DNA from 3 places in the Mycobacterium sp. E136 genome. Region 2 is predicted to be linked to each of the others. Evidence: predicted binding sites of a transcription regulator. Region 2 holds the regulator's gene; each other region holds the start of a gene.
The links. Region 2 encodes HspR, which represses chaperone genes until heat shock. Its sites were predicted from a motif close to ANNTGAGTNNNNNNNACTCANNT; they were not measured.
Positions count from the first base shown of each region.

Region 1 (3,278 bases), on a different contig from region 2:
GAACTCCGCCAGCGCCTTGGCCAGCTCGGTCTTACCGACACCGGTCGGGCCGAGGAACATGAACGAGCCCGTGGGCCGGTTCGGATCGGCGACACCGGCGCGGCTGCGGCGCACCGCATCCGAAACCGCCTGCACCGCCTTCTTCTGGCCGACGACGCGCTTGCCGAGCTCGTCTTCCATCCGCAGCAGCTTGGCCGTCTCGCCCTCGAGCATCCGGCCCGCCGGGATACCGGTCCACGCCTCCACCACCTCGGCGATGTCGTCGGGCCCGACCTCCTCCTTGAGCATCAGATCCTCGCGAGCTTCGGCGTGGGGCAGCGCGGCGTCGAGTTTCTTCTCGACCTCCGGAATGCGGCCGTACCGCAGTTCGGCGGCCTTCTCCAGGTTGCCGTCGCGTTCGGCCCGGTCGGCCTCGCCGCGCAGCGCCTCGAGCTGCTCCTTGAGCTCGCGGACCACGTCGATCGCGTTCTTCTCGTTCTGCCAGCGGGTGGTCAATTCCGCGAGCTTCTCCTTGTGGTCGGCGAGCTCGGCGCGCAGCTTCTCGAGGCGCTCCTTGGAGGCGGCGTCCTCTTCCTTGGCGAGCGCCATCTCCTCGATCTCCAGCCGGCGGACCAGCCGTTCGACCTCGTCGATCTCGACCGGCCGCGAGTCGATCTCCATGCGCAGCCGCGACGCGGCCTCGTCGACCAGGTCGATCGCCTTGTCGGGCAGGAAACGGGCTGTGATGTAGCGGTCGGACAGCGTCGCCGCCGCCACCAGCGCGGAGTCGGTGATGCGCACACCATGGTGCACCTCGTAGCGGTCCTTCAGCCCGCGCAGGATGCCGACGGTGTCCTCCACCGACGGCTCACCGACGAACACCTGCTGGAAACGTCGTTCCAGCGCGGCGTCCTTCTCGATGTACTTGCGGTACTCGTCGAGCGTCGTGGCGCCGACCAGGCGCAGCTCGCCGCGGGCCAGCATCGGCTTGATCATGTTGCCTGCGTCCATCGACCCTTCGCCGGTCGCGCCCGCACCCACGATCGTGTGCAGCTCGTCGATGAACGTGATGATCTGGCCGGCCGAGTTCTTGATGTCGTCGAGCACGGCCTTGAGCCGCTCCTCGAACTCGCCGCGGTACTTCGAGCCGGCGACCATCGAGCCCAGATCCAAGCTGACGACGGTCTTGTCGCGCAGGCTTTCCGGCACGTCGCCGGCCACGATGCGCTGGGCCAGGCCCTCGACGATCGCGGTCTTACCCACGCCGGGTTCACCGATCAACACCGGGTTGTTCTTGGTGCGCCTCGACAGCACCTGCACGACACGACGAATCTCGTTGTCGCGGCCGATGACCGGGTCGAGCTTGCCCTCCCGCGCGCGGGCGGTCAGATCGGTGGAGTACTTCTCCAGCGCCTGGTAAGTCCCCTCGGGATCCGGGCTGGTGACCCGGGCGCTGCCGCGCACCTTGACGAACGCCTCGCGCAGGGCCTGCGGCGAGGCGCCGTGGCCGGTCAACAGCTTCGCGGTGTCCGAGTCGCCAGTGGCCAGGCCGACCATCAGGTGTTCGGTCGAGACGTACTCGTCGTCCATCTCGGTCGCGAGGTTCTGGGCGGCGGTGATCGCGGCCAGCGCCTGCGGAGAGAGCTGCGGCTGCGAGGCCGCGCCGCTGGCGCTGGGCAGCCGGTCGAGTAGCCGCTGCGTCTCCGCGCGAATGGTCGCGGGTTCAACGCCGACGGCCTCGAGAAGGGGTGCGGCAATGCCGTCGTTCTGCGTCAGCAGTGCCATCAACAGGTGGGCGGGGGTGATCTGCGGGTTGCCCGCGGCCGTGGCGGCCTGCAACGACGCGGTCAGCGCCGCCTGAGTTTTGGTCGTCGGGTTGAACGAGTCCACGACACCCTCCCTTTCTTAGGTACGTGAGCTTGGCAAAAATGCTTGTCGCATAGATCAACGTCGTCAATCTTGAGTCTGTTCCGCTCAAGTCTAATCAATTTCTCCCGCCTCCCGCACGCACTTCTCGAGAGGCCGTACAACACGCCGTGCAGCTGTCACAACTTTCACAGCTGTATCAGCGAGGCTGGACGCATGCGTCGGCTTGTCGCGATACTCGCGGGCTTCGCGGTGAGTCTGAGCGGGGTCGCACCGACGGCGTCGGCCGTTCCCGCGGCCTCGGTCAGCGACGAGGATCAGGTCCGGGCCGTACTCGACGGGATGAACGGCGCCTACAACCGCGAGGACTTCGCATCGTTCGCCGCGCACGTCTGCGCGCCGATGCGCCTGTCCGCGGGCTTCGCGGCCGAGTGGTACGCCAACCGGCGGGCCGACGGTCCGACGCAGATCACCGTGAGCTCGGTGAGGGTCGCCGGCGAGCCCAGCCTGACGGCCGCGGCCACCGTTCGGTTCGCGGCCGCCAACAAAGCCGAGGCCAAGATCTTCGACATCGACTTCCTGCGCGAAGGCAGCGAGTGGAAGGCCTGCCGGTACCACCCGGCGCGAGCCATCTGATCGTGACGGATGGCGACATCGCCGCGACGGTCATCATCGGCCAGCGGGTCCGTGCCGGTAAGGATGCGGCGTTCGAACGGTGGCAGCAGGACCTCAACCGCGAGGCTTCCCGATACACCGGCTTCCTCGGCGCCGAAATCCGCTCGCCCACCGCCGTTCAGCCGGAATGGGTGGTGATCTATCGCTTCGATTCGACCGCCCATCTTCAAGCGTGGATCAACAGCGCCACGCGGCAGAGCCGACTGACCGCGGGTGCGGAGCTCTTCGACGGCCCGGCCACCCAGCAGATCGTCGGCGGCCGCGCCGCAGACGGCGATGCGCTGGTGACCGTCGTCGTCAGCCACCGGGTCCGCGCCGATCAGGTAGATGAGTTTCTCGCTTGGCAGGACCGGCTTCGCCTGGCCGAGAACGAGTTTCCCGGCTTCCGCGGCAGCGAGCTGTTCCGTCCGGTGGCCGGAGTTCAGGATGAGCGGACCGCCATGTACCGCTACGACACCGCAGCGGACCTCGACCGGTGGTTGGTCTCAAAGAGGCGTCGCGACCTCCTCGCCGAGGGCGAGCAGTTCTCCGATTTCAATCTGCGCACCATCGACCACTCCTTTGGGAGCTGGTTCGCCTTCGACGAGCATGGCAAGCAGGCCCCACCACCGACGAACCTCAAGACCTCCATCGCGGTGTGGGTCGGGCTGTACCCGACAGTCATGCTGCTCACCATCGCGCTGTCGCCGCTGAGGCTGCCGCTGTGGTTGAACATGCTCGTCGGAAACCTGTTGTCGAGCCTGCTGATCAGCTTCATC
Region 1 is NZ_LZJE01000320.1:8,269-11,546, forward strand. It holds gene clpB (ATP-dependent chaperone ClpB) at 1-1,869, opposite strand, end outside; gene A5698_RS21415 (Rv0361 family membrane protein) at 2,062-2,481, shown strand; gene A5698_RS21420 (antibiotic biosynthesis monooxygenase) at 2,484-3,278, shown strand, end outside.
Region 1: a site for HspR is predicted at 1,937-1,959, ahead of clpB (ATP-dependent chaperone ClpB). Genes of this name have one in related genera too.

Region 2 (3,278 bases):
GAAGGAGGTGACGCGGTATGGCCCAGCGTGAGTGGGTCGAGAAGGACTTCTACAAGGAGCTCGGCGTCTCCTCTGACGCCAGCGATCAGGAAATCAAGCGGGCGGCCCGAAAGCTACTCGCGGAAAACCATCCCGACCGCAATCCGGGGAACTCGGCTGCCGAAGAGCGGTACAAGGCCGTCTCCGAGGCCAAAGAGGTGCTGACGGATCCGGCCAAACGCAAGGAGTACGACGAGACCCGGCGCTTGTTCGCCAACGGCGGTTTCGGCCGCGGTCGGTTCGGCGGCGGTGGCGGCTTCGGCGGCGGCGACGGCGTCGAGTTCAACCTGAACGACCTCTTCGATGCGGCCGGCCAGACCGGCGGCGCCAACATCGGCGATCTCTTCGGTGGGCTCTTCGGCCGCGGCGCTCAGCAGCCGCGACCCAGCAGGCCGCGCCGCGGCAACGACCTCGAGACCGAGACGGAGCTGTCGTTCCTGGAAGCCACCAAGGGTGTGGCGATGCCGTTGCGGCTCACCAGTCCCGCACCGTGCACGAACTGTCACGGCAGCGGCGCCCGCCCCGGCACCAGCCCGAAGGTCTGCCCGAACTGCAACGGGTCCGGGGTGATCAACCGCAACCAGGGCGCGTTCGGGTTCTCCGAGCCGTGCACGGAATGCCGTGGCAGCGGCTCGATCATCGAGCACCCCTGCCAGGAGTGCAAGGGCACCGGTGTGACCACCCGCACCCGCACGATCAACGTGCGGATCCCGCCGGGCGTCGAGGACGGACAACGAATCCGGTTGGCCGGCCAGGGCGAAGCGGGCCTGCGCGGTGCACCGTCGGGCGACCTGTACGTCACCGTTCACGTGCGTCCCGACAAGGTGTTCGGCCGCGACGGCGACGACCTGACCGTCACCGTACCCGTCAGCTTCCACGAGTTGGCGCTTGGTACAACGCTTTCGGTGCCGACGCTCGAGGGCAAGGTCGGTGTTCGGGTGCCCAAGGGCACGTCGGACGGGCGCATCCTGCGCGTGCGCGGGCGCGGTGTGCCGAAACGCTCCGGCGGACACGGCGATCTGCTCGTGACGGTGAAGGTCGCGGTCCCGCCCAATCTCGAGGGTGAGGCGGCCGAGGCGTTGGAGGCCTATGCGAAGGCGGAGCGGGCCAGCGGCTTCGATCCGCGGGCTGGATGGGCAGGTGCGTGATGGCAGCGAAACGGCCGAACGACGAGGCGCGGACGTTCCTGATCTCCGTCGCCGCTGAGCTGGCCGGCATGCACGCCCAGACGCTGCGCACCTATGACCGGCTCGGCCTGGTGCGCCCGCAACGCACCTCGGGCGGCGGCAGGCGTTACTCGCAGCACGACGTCGAACTTCTCCGCGAGGTGCAGCGGCTGAGCCAGGACGAGGGTGTCAACCTCGCCGGGATCAAACGCATCATCGAGCTGACCAACCAGGTCGAGGCGCTGCAGGCTAGGGTCCGGGAGCTGACCGACGAAGTGGAGGCGTTGCGGGGGTCTCAGCGCCGCGATCTGGCCGTGATGCCGAAGAGCACCGCGGTCGTGGTCTGGCAACCTGGAGCCGCTCGGCGGCGACGTCAGGCGGAGTAACAAACTCCTCAAGAAACAATGATCGAGAACCGAGCGGTCTCCGGCTTGCCGGGGGCCGCTTTTCGGTATCCGCCTCTGCGTAGCGCATCCGTCGGTGCCGCCATCGGTTCGATACCGATCAGGTCGTCATTGGGTGGGGCGAACAGTTGCGCTGCGGGATAACCGGTTTCGAACCGGACCTCGATGCGGCGCTCACCGCCGGCGAGGGTGAACACCGCGCCTTCTGGGACCTGGTCGAAACCGTCGTCGTAGGCGGTGACCTTCAATTGCTCTGCGCCGCCGGGCCATTGCTCGTGAGCGCCGGTGGGGATGTCGTTGTCGTCCACCGGCAGGTGGCGCATCGCCGGGGTGCTCAGCGTCCACTCCTCGCGCGGGACGCCGGGGATCTTCAGGTACGGGTGGTAGCCGAAGCACAGCGGCACGTCCGCCGACGAAGTGGGCGCGACCGTCGTCTCGATGGTGAGCGTGCGATCGCCGAGCGTGACGTGTTGGGTGAGTAGGTGCGGAAACGGAAACGACGCGAGCAGTTCGGCGTTGGCGCCGTAGTCGAGTTCGGCGGTCAGCATGTTCTCGGTGCGGGTGGTGACCTTCCACCCCGGGTAGGCGGCGAGCACACCGTGAATCGGCGCGCCGTGCTCGTCGGTGCGGACCCCGTTTGCGCCCGGGGTAAGGGTGACGACCGACCCGTCGACCTCATAGGTATTGGCGCTCAACCGGTTCGCCCACGGATACAGGATCGGGATGCCCATCGTCTTGCCGTTGTTCACGTAGGCGGTCAAGCCGCGGCGCTGACCGAGGAATTCGTCGCCCGACTCGGCCAGCGACGTGCCGATCATCCCGGCAGCCGGGACGAAAGTCGCGGTCAGGTCCGACGACGGGTCCTTCAGCGTGACGGCATCGAAGTCAACCACCAGACGATCGTCGCACGCCGGGCTCAGATGAAGCCACGACAGCGCGTGCCTGCGCGATTTGTGAAACCAGCTGCGCTCATCGCGACGAAACCGTCGTCAGATTCACAATTCAGCGGGTGCGACCGCCGTCGTGCCGCGCGATTCAGGAGCTCAGCGGATCGTGCTGAATGCGTTCGGCCGGTGCTCCTTTGGCGAGCAGCGCCGCCTTGGTCGCCGTCACCATGTTCGGGCTTCCGCAGATCAGGATCTGCCGATCGCCCCAGTTGCCGTAGCGGGTGACGACGTCGGCCAGCGTGCCGGTCTGTCGCACGTGCAGGCCGCGCGGCGGTTGCACGTCCGGATACTCGGCGGCCCACGGCGGGTCGACGTTGAACTCCGAGACCGGGGTGACCGACAGCCAAGGGTTCTGCGACGCGATCTCCCACAGCGTGCGCAGGTCGTACAGGTCGCAGGGATACCGTCCGCCGAAGAACAGGTGGACCCGCGGGTTGACGGCCCACCGGGTCAGGTCCATGATCAGCGTCCGCAGCGGCGCCAGCCCGGTACTGCCGGCCACCATCAGCACGTCGCCACCATCGCGGTCCACGTGCAGCCCGCCATGCGGATTGGACAGCCGCCATCTGTCACCGGGTTTCGTCTCGGCGACGATCGCGGTGCTCACCATGCCGCCGGCCACCGAGCGGATGTGGAATTCGATCGCGCCGGAGGGCTCGGTCGGTATCGACGGGCTCAGATACCGCCACCGGCGCGGCCACTGCGGAACCTGAACCGTCACG
Region 2 is NZ_LZJE01000357.1:1,285-4,562, reverse strand. It holds gene dnaJ (molecular chaperone DnaJ) at 18-1,187, shown strand; gene A5698_RS24180 (heat shock protein transcriptional repressor HspR) at 1,187-1,591, shown strand; gene A5698_RS24175 (aldose 1-epimerase) at 1,600-2,502, opposite strand; gene A5698_RS24170 (FAD-binding oxidoreductase) at 2,645-3,278, opposite strand, start outside.

Region 3 (3,278 bases), on a different contig from region 2:
GCCCCGGCAGCGCGCCGACGTAGGTACGCCGGTGGCCGCGGATCTCGGCCTCGTCGCGCACGCCGCCCAAGGCGACGCGAACGAACTTGCGGCCCAACGCCCGAGCCACGCTCTCGCCCAGCGAGGTCTTGCCGACCCCGGGCGGACCGGCCAGCACCATCACGGCGCCCGAACCGCGGCCGCCGACGACCTGCAAACCGCGCTGGGCGCGGCGCGCCCGCACGGCCAGGTACTCGACGATGCGGTCCTTGACGTCCTCCAGGCCGTGGTGGTCGGCGTCCAGGATCGCCCTGGCCGCCTGCAGGTCGGTGGAGTCGTCGGTGGTGACGTTCCACGGCAGGTCCAGCACGGTGTCCAGCCAGGTGCGGATCCAGCCGCTCTCCGGGCTCTGATCGCCGGCCCGCTCGAGCTTGCCGACCTCGCGCAGCGCGGCCTCGCGAACCTTCTCCGGAAGGTCGGCGGCCTCGATGCGGCTCCGGTAGTCATCAGACGACCCCGTGCCGTCGTCATCGCCCAATTCCTTGCGGATCGCATTGAGCTGCTGACGCAGCAGGAATTCCTTCTGCGTCTTCTCCATGCCCTCGCGCACGTCTTCGGCGATCTTCTCGTTCACCTCGACCTCGGCCAGGTGGGCACCCGTCCACTCGATCAGCGCGCGCAGGCGCTCGGCGACGTCGGGCGTCTCGAGCAGCTGGCGCTTCTGGACCTGGGTGAGATACGACGCGTAGCCCGCCGTGTCGGCCAGCGCCGACGGATCGGAGAGCTGGTTGACGAAGTCGATGATCTGCCACGCCTCGCGCCGCTGCAGCATCGCCAGCAGCAGCTTCTTGTACTCCGCGGCGAGGTCATAGGTCGCCTGAGGCACTGGGTCTTCTTCCCTGACCACGGTCACCTCGACCCACAGCGCCGCACCGGGTCCGGTCGCACCGGCGCCGATGTGCGCGCGGCTCTCGCCCCGCACCACCGCGGCCGGCCCGCCGACCATGCGGCCGACCTGCACGATCGAGGCCAGCACGCCGTACGACGGGTACCGGTCCTCGAGGCGCGGAGCGATCAGCAGCTCGCCGGATTCGCTGGCACGCGCGGCGTCCACCGCGGCGCGGGCGGCCTCGTCGAGCTCGATCGGCACGACCATCCCCGGCAGCACGATCGATTCGCTCAGGAACAGGACCGGAACTGTCTTGGCTTCAGCCATCAATCCTCCAAAGTTTGAGTCTGTTGCGCTCAACCTTCGGAGGGCCTCGTTTGTTCCCGGTGGTCCCGTGTGACGTACGCCCTCGGGCGAGTCACGACCATGGCTTCTCACTCGGGGCCGGCGACCATGCCCGAAATGGCAGGAAGCCTGCCGTTCGGGGGAAACGGCAGGCTTCCTGTTGTGGGTGGATCTAGGCGGTGCTGTCAGGCACTGGCCTGCGCTCCCAGAACTCGCTGGATGTCAGGCTTCATCATCTCGAGCTGCTGACCCCAGTAGCCCCAGCTGTGAGTCCCCTGTGGCGGGAAGTTGAACACGCCGTTGGTGCCACCCGCGGCGATGTAGTTGTCCTTGAAGGTGACGTTGGTCCGCAACGTGAACCCTTCGAGGAACTGCGCCGCCATGAGGTTCTGGCCGGCCACACCGCCGTCGAGATCCGACGGCGTACCCGTGCCGCAGTAGATCCAGATGCGGGTGTTGTTGGCCACCAGCTGGTTGATGTTGACCATCGGGTCGTTGCGCTTCCACGCCGGATCCGTAGACGGACCCCACATGCTTTCGGCGTTGTAGCCGCCCGCGTCCTGCATCGCCAGCCCGATCAGCATCGGCCACCAACCCTCGGACGGGTTGAGGAAGCCCGACAGCGAGCCCGCGTAGATGAACTTCTGCGGGTGGTAGATGGCGTAGGTCAGCGCGCTGCTGCCCGCCATCGAAATGCCCACCACGGCATTGCCGTTCTGCGACACGCCCCTGTTGGCTTCCAGCCACGCCGGGAGCTCCTGGGTCAGGAACGTCTCCCACTTGTAGGTGTAGTCCTGGCCGTTACCCCGAGACGGCTGGTACCAGTCGGTGTAGAAGCTGGACTGCCCACCGACCGGCATGACGACCGACAGCCCGGACTGGTAGTACCACTCGAAGGCCGGGGTGTTGATGTCCCAGCCGTTGAAGTCGTCCTGGGCGCGCAGGCCGTCGAGCAGATACACCGCATGCGGTCCACCGCCCTGGAACTGAACGCGGATATTGCGATTCATCGCGGGGGAGAACACATCCAGATACTCGACCGGCAGTCCCGGACGCGAGAATGCCCCGGCTGTCGCCGAACTCCCGACGAATCCGATCAGCCCGGGCAGCGCAGCCGCGGCAACCGCGGCCACCGCCATTCGGCGCAACATTTTCGTGCCGGTAGTCCGGCACCTCTCCAAGATTCTCATAACGGCAACCAACCCACCTTTCATCGCTTCCACAAGCAATTGCCGTTTGCTGTGCGTTGGTAATGAAACACGCAGTCGCGCTGCAACTGTCGTCCCGACATGCGGTTGCGAAGTCGCGGTTGGCTAACGATTACGACTCAGCGCGGACTCACGGACAGGCAGAAAGGGGCTGTTACCAGTGTTGTTGCAGTGACTCAGGAGGATTTCGGTCCGTGCCCGACACACGGGGCTGCAACCGGTGCAACTGAGTGACGTGGCCGGGGCCGAGCTCGCTCAGCGTCGTCACCCCGAGTAGCCGCATTGTGCGGGCGACCTGCTGCGAGAGGATCTCGATGGCCCGGTCGACGCCGGACTCGCCGCCGGCCATCAGACCGTAGAGATAGGCGCGACCCACGAGCACGAAGCGCGCGCCCAGCGCGATCGCCGCGACGATGTCGGCGCCGGACATCACGCCAGTGTCCAGCAGAATCTCGGTGGTGTCGCCGAGTTCGGCGGCCACGGTGGGCAGCAGGTGAAACGGCACCGGCGCGCGGTCGAGTTGGCGGCCACCGTGATTGGACAGCACGATCCCGTCGACACCGAGTTCGGCGACGGCCCTGGCATCCTCGAGTGTCTGAATTCCCTTCACCACCAACTTGTTCGGCCACTGCTTCTTGATCCAGGCCAGATCGCCGAAGTTGACCGTGGGGTCGAACATGGTGTCGAGGTACTCGGCGACGGTGCCGGGCCAGCGATCCAGGGAGGCGAACGACAGCGGTTCGGTGGTGAACAGGTCGAACCACCACCGCGGATGCGGGATTGCGTCGAGCACCGTGCGCAGCGTCAGCGTCGGGGGGATGGACATCCCGTTGCGGGTGTCGCGGTGGCGTGCGCCT
Region 3 is NZ_LZJE01000100.1:14,857-18,134, reverse strand. It holds gene lon (endopeptidase La) at 1-1,195, opposite strand, end outside; gene A5698_RS07560 (esterase family protein) at 1,399-2,403, opposite strand; gene A5698_RS07555 (alpha-hydroxy acid oxidase) at 2,576-3,278, opposite strand, start outside.
Region 3: a site for HspR is predicted at 1,208-1,230, ahead of lon (endopeptidase La). Genes of this name have one in related genera too.